3 regions of the Halomonas sp. AOP13-D3-9 genome follow, and region 3 is predicted to be linked to each of the others. Evidence: predicted binding sites of a transcription regulator. Region 3 holds the regulator's gene; each other region holds the start of a gene.

Region 1 (4,164 bases), on a different contig from region 3:
CTATCCTATCTGCCGTTTCGGCTTAGTGATTCGTGGCCTTGTATTTGTGATCGTGGGTAGCTTTTTTATCATCGCCGCTTATCAAATCAATCCCAATGAAGCAGGCGGTATGGGCGAAGTGTTTAGCACGCTGCGAAGCCAGCCTTTCGGTCAGTGGCTACTTGGTTTTGTCGCACTGGGACTCTTCGCGTTTGGTCTCTACAGCCTATTAGCGGCTGTCTATCGCCGCATTAATCCCGAAGTGTAGAGACCTGCATGGCCATAGCATCCAAACGCACTAAGCAGTGGTTTGAGCGTATTAACCGCTCGAAGAATATGCTGTGGCTGCTGGGCACCCTCTCCTTTCTGGAGACTATTATTCTGCCCATTCCTCTTGAACTGGTGTTGATACCGCTGATGGCCGTTAATAGGCAGCGGCTGTGGTTGCTGGCTTTGGTCACTACTGCGGGCTGCCTCGTCGCGTCGCTGGTGGGCTACAGCATTGGCTTAGTGCTTTATGAGTCGGTGGGCACCTGGTTTATTGAGTCTATGGGGATGCAGAATAGCTACCAGGCATTCCAAACATTTTTCGATCAATACGGTTTTGCCGCCATTTTGGCCATTGGAATACTACCGATTCCCTTCCAGGTGGCGATGATTACCGCCGGGCTTTCCGGCTACCCAATCATGCTATTTGTGCTGGCAACGTTAATCGCCCGTGGCTTGCGCTACTTCGGCCTTGCCTGGCTGGTTCACCGCTTTGGCCACCGTGTTCTGGTACTGTGGAAACGCCATGCCTTGGTAACCAGTTTGGTGGCAGGGGGTGTTGTACTTGCGGTGGCACTAGGTATGCAGGCACTGGCTGGGCTGGTGGTTTAGGCAACTGAACTGTTGGCATTCGCTAAATTCCGTAATCTCGCTCGACTTTAGCGATACGGGTTTTGAAGTGGTGGTACCACTGCTGATGGCCTAGCCGCTGAGCCTCTTGATGCTCAGCATGGGCTTTCCACGCTTTAATAGATGCCAAATCAGCCCAGTAAGAAACCGTCACGCCCACTTCATCCCGGGCAGACTCCACACCCAAAAATCCCGGCTGCTGCGCTGCAAGCTCAACCATTCTTGCCGCCATTGCGTCATAGCCGTTATCGACCTCGGTGCGTAGTGAAGTGAAAATAACGGCGTAGTAAGGAGGTTCAGGAGTGTCGGCGATGTGTAGCATGGGTCTCGTCGCGGCTGGAAAAGGAATGATGAAGCTCGCACCATTAAGCAGTACTTAACGCTCGGGCTCCGGCAGTAACGACCCGCCTTCCATTGTGACTAAAAAGCTCTCCCATAACGTATGTGTATGCGCTTGAGTAAGCTGTTTTTTACACGAAAGCGACATTACACCTCTTATCGTGCCATCACGCCACTGGGTATATACCGCATCGCAATGAGCTTGACGGTAACCTTCCCAGGCCTCTTGGGCCTGCTGAATCGACTCCACCAAGCTGGCATCAGCTTCATGGCGGTTTAGCGCCGCGTCAAGATAGCGGTGCATTTCCGCTTCAACGGATTCTAGCTCTAACTGCGCACACTGATTGATCTCCATCGTCGTCATGGCATTTTGGCAATCTGGCGCGTCATCAGCTGCAAGCGCGGGCAATGAAACAAAAGCGAACAGTAGCGGAATCATCTTTGTCATGAAGAGTTGTTAACCATTATGGCGGAACGATTAGTTCACATAATAGCCACTTACCCGCCAAGTGCCCTCTTCTAAATGGGGAGTGATGGTTTCCGTGATTTGCGGTCTGTTTTCAAAACTCGTTTGAAACGTCAATATCGCGTAGTCGCCGCTTGGAGCCCCCGGCATAGAGGTTTCACGGATAAGGCTCACTCGCCGACGTGATTGAACGGTACCAAAATCACGGCGGGCAGCGCTAACCGTACGGGACAACATATTAGGTGACAGCGGAACCTTCAGCAGCGTAGAAGAGTTCTCCCAGGCTTGCTCAAATTCACCACTGTCGATGGCTTCTAGCCACGCCAAAGCCGCCGCCTCTGCCGCACTCGTGTTTGCCTGACCTTGGTTGGACAGCATGAGAAGCAAGGTGGCGATGATAAAAGTCAGCGTCTTGGGCATAGAGGGCTCTCTTGGCATTTAGCAACGACCAGAGAAATCTCGATGGTCTTAGCTATATATCGGTAATCGCCAGCACTTCTTTAGGGCCGCGGGATGTATTTGCGTAACCGTTAAGCTCCTAGCTGTACCTGCTTCTCAAAGCCTATCCGCTCGTTTACTATGCGCCATCCACACTATTTCAGTTGCCACTATTAGGTCACTATGTCCGTTAACGCCCTTTATACCGACCTTTCTGGCTACTACGATTTGATGTGCGTGGATATCGATTACCAAGCGCAAAGCAACGCCATCCGCAGGCTGCATCAGATTTTCGGTAACGACGGAACTACACACCTAGATTTAGCCTGTGGCACCGGCCCACACGTGCGCCATTTCATTGATTTTGGGTATGCCAGTAGCGGGCTTGATATTAATCAGCCGATGCTGGATATCGCCGCCACGCGCTGCCCCGAAGCCCGTTTCACGTTGCAAGATATGAGTGACTTCAAGGTTAACGAACCTCAAGATTTAATCACCTGCTTTTTGTACTCCATCCACTACAACAATGGAGTCGAAAAGCTAAAAGCGTGTATAACCAATGTTCATCGCGCGCTAGCATCCGGTGGTATTTTCTGTTTTAACGCGGTTGATAAAGAGAAAATCAACAACGACCTATTCGTTAAACACAGCGCCAAACAAGCAGATGAAATGTTCACTTTTCGCTCGGGATGGCACTACAGTGGGCAAGGTGAAAAGCAGTCGCTTAGGCTCAGCATTGAAAAAGCCAACGCTGAAGGAACGCAGCTATGGAACGACGAACACCCCATGGTAGCCGTCAGCTTTGCGGAGTTAAGCGCACTCTTAGCGCCTCACTTTGAAGTTCATGTGTTTGAACACAATTATGAAAAAATCATTCCCTGGGATAACGCTTCTGGGAATGGGATTTTTGTTTGTGTGAAGAAGTAAACCTTACTTGCTCCAGAGAGTCGCCCCATTGGCTGCGCTACCAGCTATAAAATTCTTTCTCACATGGCCGAAATTGCCCCCTTTGTGACCGAATAACGCATCGTTGGCAGAATGCGTAACAGCTAATCTGTAGCCTCACTTCAACACGATGAGATTAGCCATGGCCCAGCCTAAAACCGCATTGTTATTAATTGATGTTCAAGCCTCCTTCCCCGCCCGCGATTACTGGGTAGAATCACTGGCTCAGGCGTGGCAGCCCAAGCAACGTGCGATACTGAATGCAGCCCAGACCAACGATATACCGGTTGTACGCATTCTGCATGAAGAACCCTGCAGCCAAGGTGCTTTCGACCCTGATAATGGCCTCATTCGTCCGCTTGATGACTTTAACGATGAAGTGGCGGTGACCTTTCATAAACGTGTACATAACGCCTTCAGCGATACCGCACTAGAAAGCTGGTTACGGGAACGAGGCATTGAACGACTGGCGATTAGCGGTATTCGCACCGAGCAATGCTGCGAAACAACCGCACGAGTGGCGTCAGATTTGGGGTTTAGCGTCGATTTCATCAGCGATGCTACCCTGACGTTCCCCATGACGCGCCGCGGTATCACCTGGCCAGCTGAGGATATTAAGGCACGCACCGAACTGGTACTTGAAGACCGCTTTGCGCGTATTATCAGTACACAAGACATGATCAACGAATGGCAAAACACGCGTGAGTGAAGATCAACACAATAGCCAGCCGCCATCCACAAGAGCCACCACCTTGCGGGTGGCGGTATTGATGATGCCCGGCCAGGTGCCGCTTGATTTGATTGGCCCGCTACAGGTCTTGCAGTGTGCAGACCGGCTTTCGATAGACGTTCAGGTGCGCTATATCGGTCCCCAAGCGGCCATACAGTGGTTAGGGCCGTTAACCCTCAGCGGCATCGATCCCTTGCCTGAACAGCTTCCTACTCAAGATTTACTGCTGATTCCGGGGCAGTACCGCAATAGCCTTGAGCCATTGGTACAGCAAGAGTGTATCGCTTGGCTCAAGGCGAATGCCCACTGTGCGGATACGCTAATGACCGTTTGCTCGGGCACGCTATTACTGGCAGATGCGGGCCTGTTA
Region 2 (4,164 bases), on a different contig from region 3:
GCCTTCAAGCGTGGCGTTTAAGCGCCCAGCAAAGCCGCCTTCATCTGTTTCGCCCGCAAAGAACGCAGATAGCCCCTCTGGGTTGTTGGCAACTGCATCGTCCAACTTATCCTCATCGACTTTTAATCGCCCTTTCTCATCAATGGCAATACCCAGTTGAGAAAGCCGTGAAATATCACCAGTGCCGAGGTTGTCTGTGATATCCCTGCGTAGGCGGTCTTCAATGGTACGCACGGTGCGGTCGCCCACCAGCTCACCAGATATCTCACCTTCCCCATTGTATGCGGTCATTCGACCAACGGTGGATTTCATTTCATTATAGTTTTTAACGAACTCGTCAATGGCTTCTCTCAGCGACGCATCATCACGCTCAATCACCAGTGTAACGGGGTCTCCAGAGGCCTCTGTGAGGTCAAGCGTTACGCCTTGAATTGCCTCTTCAACACGGTTGGTTTTACTGGTGATAGCAATGCCATTAACGTTTAGCTCAGCGTCCTGACCTGAACGCTGGGTGGCTGCATCCATGGTCAGCGACGCTAAGCCTGAGAAGCCTTCCAGTGAAGCATCTTGGCCCGTCTCTTTTGAGCTCAGCGCTAAGCGGTACCCAGTGCCATCATTAACGATAGAAGCAGTGACACCAGACTCTTTATCTGCATTGATCTGGTCACGAACATCCGCCAGCGTACTGCCCGCTGAAATAGCAACGTCGTAGCTTGTTTGTGTTCCGCCAGCACCAAAGTTAAGCGTAAGCGTCGCATCGGCCGCTGTTAGCTCTTGGTCTAGCGCTACGCTGTTAGAAGCCGCGCTGCCTGAGCGGGCCAGTTGGGTAACGGTCACTTCATAGCGCCCGGCATTAGCGGTTTCGCCTGCGGTCGCCAATACGCCATCGCCCGTCACGGTGCTTTTTTGCTGCTTAAACGTAGAGGCCTCATTCAGCGCAGCAATAGAGGTTTGCACCCTATCCATTGCTGACTCAAGGCGCCCATAGGCAGAAATCTTGGTTTGCTGAGCACTTTTCTGCTCTAGAATAGGCACAAGCTTTTGCTGTTCGGCCGCTTTTAGCTGATCCACCAAACCTGCTAGATCCAGCCCAGAGCCCACACCAAGTGCAGTTATCGAAGCCATGACTCAGTTCCTTATAAGTGGTAGAAAAAGGTATCTAAGTTCTTTATCGGCTGCACAGGAACAAACTTTAGAGATGGCGCCTTTTTTAAGCTGTTTTTAAGCCTTTGCAGACAAAAAAATGCCCAACACATTGTGCTGAGCATCTTGTAAGCTATTAATTTAGCTAGCTTAACTTTGGCTTTGCTGTCCCAACACGGCAAACTGCTGGGTCAGATAAGCACTGGTTGAGTTCATTTGCGCTACCATGCTGTCCATCGCTTGAAACTGTGTGCGATAACGCTCAACGGTTTGCTCGATACGGCTTTCCGTTGTTGCATAACGGTCTTCTAACGAAGCAAAGCGCCTTTCAGACGAATCAACGGCACTTTCAAGGCGGCCACCTGTTCCCACCAAGCTTTCAAGCGATGAGGCAATTTGCCCTGCCATGCCACCCTCTTCGCTATCGCCTGCGAAAAAATTGGCTAGCTGATCCGGCTGAGTAGCAACAATGCTATCTAACTTATCTTCATCAATCTCCAGCTTGCCGTCTACTTGAAGCGAAATACCTATATCCGACAACACGCTAAAGCCATCGCCGCCGACAACACTGCTAATTGTTTGACGAAGCTCTCGTTCAACCGCACGGGTCGCAGCATCGGCGTTCAACCCCGCCGCCTGCCCAGTCTCTTCGTCAAACGCTGTCAAACTGGTGATGGTGTCCTTGAGCGCGTTGAAGTCATCGACAAAGGCCGTGATCTGCTCTCGAATAGCCTCATCATCTTGCTCAACACTGACTGTGCTTGTCGCACCCGCCTCAGATAAGTTCAGGGTAATACCTTGAATAGCGCCTTCCACTTGATTGGATGGGCTAACGATATCGATACCATTGACGTTAAACTCTGCATCCAGGCCCGTTTGAACTACCTGGGCATCAGTCGTTTGTACATCGCCCGCAAGAATGTCTGAAAAGTTTGTGCTTTCAATACTCGCGTCCGCACCCGTTTCCGTCGAATTTACTGCAAGACGATATCCTTCACCGTCGTTGATAATAGAGGCGCTTAAGCGGCCATCACTCTGTTGATTGATAGCATCTCGCATATCTTCAAGGGAACTGCCATCGGCAATGGTAATGGGATCCATAGCTCCGTCAGCAAGAGTAAAGGTTAATGACTGCTCCCCACTCACTATGCTTTCATCTGCTGTTTCCAAACGCTCTGTTACTAGACTACTGGCTGTAGCTAACTGGCCGACCTGTACTTCGTACTGACCTGGCTGGGCCTCATTGCTGCTAACAGCGCCAACAGCACTGCCTTCTACATTGGTTGTCAGGCTCTCGAATGACGACCCGTCATTGAGGGCTTCTGCAGAATCTTGAAACTGCTCAAGCGCGCTTTGCAACTTACCGTAGGCAGATATTTTCGTATCTTCAGATTGGAGCTGTTGCGCAATGGGCTCAAGCTTTGCTTGTTCTGCCGTTTTTAATTGTTCCAGCAAGCCATTCAGATCCAAGCCAGAACCGATGCCTAGTGATGTGATAGCAGCCATAAACCAATGCCTTTTTTGAATACATGTTGCTACGCTTGCTGCTTCCAATAGCCGTTTATCTGCGAAGCCCTGCGTAACACTATTTTTAATGCAGCTTTTTAAAAGTATCGACCAAGTGAATCAGAACTTGAATATTAGCCTCTTTTTTTCGTACTAATACGTATTTTCAAGTAACAAAAGGTAATTCACCCAGCAGTTAATCAGAAAATCATAATAACAGATTCATCCTTAATTGCTCTTTCGCCCTACCCCTATGTACCGCAAACCCGCCTCTTCAACTGCGCTTGGCGTGTACAAATTACGCCCATCAATAACGACTTTTTCTGCCAGTTGATCGGCCAACCAAGCGAAATCAACGCTGCGAAACTCTTTCCATTCGGTGCAGATGACCAGCGCATCGGCGCCTTTGACTGCCTGAATGCGGTCACCGGCGAGCATTAAGTCATCCCGTTCGCCATAGATACGGCGGCATTCCGCCATGGCTTCGGGATCAAAGGCTTGCACCTTAGCACCCGCTTGCCAAAGCGCTTCCATCAACGTGCGGCTTGGGGCTTCACGCATATCGTCGGTGTTGGGCTTGAAGGCCAGACCCCACACGGCAATGCTCTTGCCACTTAGATTGCCTAAGTTATCTTGCAGTTTTGTGAACAGCGTTTGCTTTTGGCGTAAATTAACCGCTTCAACAGCACTGAGCAGTTCTGGCGTATAGCCTAACTGGCGCGCGGCGCGCTCTAGTGCCTGAACGTCTTTGGGAAAGCAGGAGCCGCCGTAGCCACAGCCTGGGTAGATAAAGTGGTAGCCAATGCGTGGGTCGCTGCCAATACCCCGGCGTACGTCTTCAACATCCACTTCGAGCCGCTCGGCGAGATTGGAAATCTCGTTCATAAAGCTGATTTTGGTGGCGAGCATGGCATTGGCGGCGTACTTGGTCAGCTCGGCGGCCCGCACGCTCATAAACATCAGTTTTTCGTGATTGCGATTGTAAGGGGCGTAGCACTCTTGCATATGCGCTTTCACGCGTTCGCTTTCGGTGCCGACGATAATCCGCGCACCGCGGGTAAAGTCATCTATCGCGGCCCCTTCTTTCATAAACTCAGGGTTCGAGCAGACGTCAAACGCGAGTGATGTACCACGCTGTTCGAGAACATCGCTGATAACGGCACGGACTTTTTCGGCGGTGCCCACGGGCACGGTAGATTTATCAATCACCAGCTTGTAGCTATCCATATGCTGACCGATCGTACGCGCCACCTCTAGCACATAGCGTAGGTCGGCACTGCCATCTTCATCCGGCGGCGTTCCCACGGCGATAAACAGCAGCTCGCCATTGGCTACTGCTTGGGCAGCGTCAGTAGTAAAACGTAAACGGCCAGCTGCCACATTGTGGGCAACGATGGTGCTTAGCCCAGGCTCAAAAATCGGCACTTCTCCGCAATTAAGCTGATCAATCCGCTCAGCGTTAACATCCATACAAGTGACTTGATGGCCGACATCGGCTAAACAAGCGCCTGCAAC
Region 3 (4,164 bases):
GGTATCAATCCGCAGCGTCACCCCTTCGCGGCCTTGCGAAACGCTGACCCCAGGAATATCAAGCCCGTCAAACTGCGGCTGTACCCCCGCATGTCGAGGCTGAATGCCGGTGGCCAGAGACGCCAGCGGCAATGATGATACCGCGCTGGCCGAGCGCATGAAAGCAGTATCAGCCGCTTCACCGCCGCCCGGCGGCGTCAGTGAAAGCAGCAGTACAAAGAGCGTGATGAGCAGCGTCAGCACATCCAAATAGCTGGTAAGCCAACCATCTTCGCCATCGCCTGGCGACGGCGTCATTTCCAGCGCATGGCGTGTATCGCGATCTAGCATCGGGCCTACCCCTTGGCCGCTGAACTCACCGACGAATCAGGCCTGGGTTTGACGCTGTTATCACGAATTTCATCGTGGTAGTTAGCCACAAAGGAGTTGAGTGTCTCTTCGATAAACGACGGTAGGCGACGCTTGGTAATCAGCGAAATACCTTCCAACACCATGTTCATGGTAATCAGCCGCTCTTCGGTGCGGCGCTCTAACTTCACCGCAATCGGTTTAAACACTAAGTTAGCGAGTAAAATGCCATAAAAGGTCGTCAGCAGGGCCACCGCCATGCGCGGTCCAATCACCTGCAAGTCGCCTGCATCCATGACTTCCAGCATATTGACCAGCCCTACCAGGGTACCGATCATGCCAAACGCGGGAGCATAGGTGGCCATGGTGCGAAATATTTGTGCCTCGGCATGCTCACGGGCTTTAAGGCGGGCGATCCGCCAGCGCAGCATGTCAAAAATTTCATCCTCTTTGGTATTGGCAATCACCAGTTGGATCCCTGTACGTAAAAACGGGTTGCGGGTATGCTCCAACTCGCGCTCAACCGCGCGCACATCGCCTTTAAACCACAGCCGTGACATATCCACCAATTCGCGGATATCGTCACGCATATAGGTATTTTCGCGCCGAAACACCAAGCCCACCAGCCGTACGACGCGGAGCACCTCTTTCAGCGGATAGCTGATAAAGGTCGCCGCCAGGGTACCGGTCACTACTATGGCCAGCCCCGGTAAGTTTATAAAACTTTCAGCGGACTCTGCGGTGAAAAACAGCACGCTCACCAGCAGCAGTATGCTGGCAAATATGCCTATCAGCGTCGAAGGGTTCATCCACGGCTCCTTGCCGGTCACAAGTGAGTAAAAAGAAGTGTTATGCCGAGTCGTGTAAGCGAGCGCGTAAACGACTTACGGCCTGGCTGTGCAGTTGAGAAACGCGTGACTCCGTTACGCCCAACACAGCGCCTACTTCCTTAAGATTGAGTTCTTCTTGGTAGTACAACGCCATGAGCAGCTTTTCACGCTCGGGCAGCGCTTCAATCGCGTCAATCAGCGTTTGCCGCTGCTGGCCATCCAGCAACTGATCGAAGGGTGAATTGCCCAGTTCATGACTAATAGGCTCGCCGCCATCGGCCACTAGCTCTTCAAACGGCAACAGTTGGCCGCTGTTGGTGTCATTGAGAAGCTGCTGATAGTCGCTCAGCGGCATCTCAAGGTGGTGAGCAATTTCGTGCTCTTCCGGTGCCCGCCCGAGCTGTTGCTCTAATTGGCGAACGGCGCGGTCAACCGCCCGCGCTGAGCGGCGTACGCTGCGCGGCAACCAGTCGCGGGTGCGCAACTCGTCCATCATTGCGCCGCGAATACGTTGACTGGCAAAGGTCGCGAAGGTGGCGCCCTGGGTGGCGTCGAAGCGCCCCAGCGCTTCCAGCAGCCCCACCATCCCGGCTTGAATAAGGTCGTCGAGCTCAATGCTAGCGGGTAAACGGACCTGAAGCGTCAAGGCCTGACGTCGCACCAGCGGCATGTATTGCGTCAACAGCTCACTCTGTTTAATTCTGCCTTGTGCTGTGTACATGCTCTCGCCTCGCGGCTATCCAGTCTTCACTGATAATTCACAATCATTTGCAATCCCTGCACCCGAACAGGCCGCTGACCTGGACGTAAGGCGAAGCGAAAATGCAACGGTGCATTGGCATCTCGCCCCGCTAGTGCGGTGGTAGAACCCCGCATACCGGTTAACGCAATGCACTGCTCAGGATGGCACAGCCAAGCGTTTAAATGCGCACCTGGGGGGTATTGAAACTGCCAATGAATGCGCCCGAGCTGCGCCGACTGCACATTGTTAGCGGTAGCGGGCGGGGTTGCGTTTTGACTAGCGCTTGCCCGATCGCTCATCGCCACCATCAATCCTGGTATCTGACTGCTCCAGCTACCGGGTGTCGCCTGGGCGTTTCCCGTTACCCCTGCTAGTAGACACCCTGCCAGCAGTACTATGCTCAGTAGCAGTTTCCCTCTTAATGGCCAGCTTAGCATGCTTGGTCTCCTTGGCAGAGTGCGTTCATCGTGCAAGTACCAGTAACTCCGTATTTAAGTAGTAATCAGCAGCCTCACGCAAGTTATCGAGTAGCCCCTGGCGCGGCAAGTGCGGTTCATGGAGCGCCAGCAAACGACGCGGCCCACCACGCTCATGCAACTGGCGCAAGGTGCGGAACATGCCAGCAAAGGCATCGGCATCGCTACTGATCCACAGCGCCCAGCGGCTGTATTGATCGCGCAGTTGAGCTAGCTCAGACGTTTCCGCCATGACGATGCGAATATCCCAGTCATCAGGGTCACCGGCCCAGTTTCGACCTAACGATGACCACTGCCCCAGTCGTGCTTTGACCTTACTCACCTGGGATGCGCCGCTACCGGGTAGCCCCACCACTATAAGCGGAATTTTGGGCCTGGGCGGCGCCACTGTCTTTGGCTCTTCCACTGCCGCTAGCGTCGGCGTTAATAGAGGTGAAGTGTGTTCGTTCACAGGCTCGGCCGCCGCAACATCCACAGCCCCCTCAGCCTGCTGCTGTTGGCGCTGCAGGTTTGCCCACTTGCGCAGTCCCGAGGCTTGATCTTGTTCGCTCACGCCACACCCTCTCGACTCACACTGCCCATTTGACGAATCGCATCCCGCGCCATAAAGGCGTAGACCAGCGCATCAAGCATACCGGTATCGCGGCGGCGCCGACTGGTGCCCAGCAGGTTAAGAAGATCGCCGCGCAGCGTCTGCGCTTCCTCGTCATCGGCCACATCAAGATGTCCGGCAACCGACGCCACACCGCTGGCCATCAAAAGCCGGACTTCGGCATTGAGATCACCGCTATCGGCCTCTTTTAACTGCTGCCACGCGCGCCGCGTCAAGGCGGCCAAGCCTTCGCTTTGCAGCTGTGTTAACAACAGCGAGAGCACTTCGGCCCCCAGCCGTGCTGGGGTTAGCCAGTAGCGACGCGCCACCACTTTGGCACTTTCCGGGTCGCGCACTTCCCCGTACCAGGCGAGCAGCGCAGTGCCACTGGCGTCCTCCACCTCGGCGTAGGCAGTCCACAGTTGCACCGCTTGGCCACGAAAGCGCACACCTACATGGTGTGTTAGCACACTGTCATTAAACAACTGACGGAGGGTCTGGCGCTCATGGTGAAAGAGTACTCTATGACTGGGGGCTACTTGGCTGACCCAGGTCAAATGCTCGGCTTCCAGCCAGACGAGTGCCTCCGGTTCGGGAAAGCGCGGCAGTAGGTGTACCGCGACACCGGTTGATTCAGTCAGCGCGGCTAAGCGCGGCTGCCATCCTGCGACGTGGCGATGCTGCAACCAGGGTAACGCCAGCCAGGCGCCATCTCTATCCAGCCCGATGTCCGGCATTGCCCAGTCGCAGCCGCGCTCATTGCGCCGCGCTGACCACGCCATACCTAAGGTGGTTTCCACCGCGGGATAGCCGGCGAGCAGTGCGTCTAAACGCTGCTCTTGCACACGGCTCGGCAACGCGGCGAGGTCCCAGGTCTCTTCTAGTTCCGCAAAACCGGTGACGCGTTGGCGCAGCCTCGCCAGTAGCGACGACAAGCGACGCCCCTGACCCAGTACATCCCGGGACCAACGTGGCATTGCCATCGGGGCTTCAGCACTGTGTGCTCGTTCACGCTGCGGCGTTGCCGTGCTAAGCGCCTGGTCGACTAAAGCGTCGGGGGCAGCTATGGCCATATCTTCAGGCACCTGCTGGCCATTTGAACCAAACAGCACACGCATCCCGTGGCGCATAATAATGTCTAATACCGGCGCCAGCCGCCCCGCCTCATCCTGCTTG

What was found. The regulator FliA, encoded in region 3, starts transcription of late flagellar genes. The targets are predictions, from matches to a motif close to CTAAAGTTNNNNNNNNNNCNGCCGATA.
Region 1: a site for FliA is predicted at 2,159-2,185, ahead of ACT3UM_RS14095 (DUF4019 domain-containing protein). Genes of this name have one in related genera too.
Region 2: a site for FliA is predicted at 2,755-2,781, ahead of fliD (flagellar filament capping protein FliD). Genes of this name have one in related genera too.

Annotation. Positions count from the first base shown of each region.
Region 1 covers NZ_JBQSYH010000011.1:180,768-184,931, forward strand. Annotated here, with positions in the region: gene ACT3UM_RS14075 (DUF1206 domain-containing protein) at 1-247, shown strand, start outside; gene ACT3UM_RS14080 (YqaA family protein) at 256-858, shown strand; gene ACT3UM_RS14085 (antibiotic biosynthesis monooxygenase family protein) at 881-1,198, opposite strand; gene ACT3UM_RS14090 (lysozyme inhibitor LprI family protein) at 1,253-1,663, opposite strand; gene ACT3UM_RS14095 (DUF4019 domain-containing protein) at 1,694-2,101, opposite strand; gene ACT3UM_RS14100 (class I SAM-dependent DNA methyltransferase) at 2,303-3,046, shown strand; gene ACT3UM_RS14105 (isochorismatase family protein) at 3,207-3,773, shown strand; gene ACT3UM_RS14110 (GlxA family transcriptional regulator) at 3,766-4,164, shown strand, end outside.
Region 2 covers NZ_JBQSYH010000001.1:414,441-418,604, reverse strand. Annotated here, with positions in the region: gene fliD (flagellar filament capping protein FliD) at 1-1,125, opposite strand, end outside; gene fliD (flagellar filament capping protein FliD) at 1,294-2,697, opposite strand; gene ACT3UM_RS01935 (UDP-glucose dehydrogenase family protein) at 2,878-4,164, opposite strand, start outside.
Region 3 covers NZ_JBQSYH010000002.1:283,731-287,894, forward strand. Annotated here, with positions in the region: gene ACT3UM_RS03455 (OmpA/MotB family protein) at 1-330, opposite strand, end outside; gene ACT3UM_RS03460 (motility protein A) at 336-1,157, opposite strand; gene ACT3UM_RS03465 (RNA polymerase sigma factor FliA) at 1,198-1,899, opposite strand; gene ACT3UM_RS03470 (flagellar protein FlhE) at 1,926-2,357, opposite strand; gene ACT3UM_RS03475 (hypothetical protein) at 2,383-2,949, opposite strand; gene flhF (flagellar biosynthesis GTPase FlhF) at 2,946-4,164, opposite strand, start outside.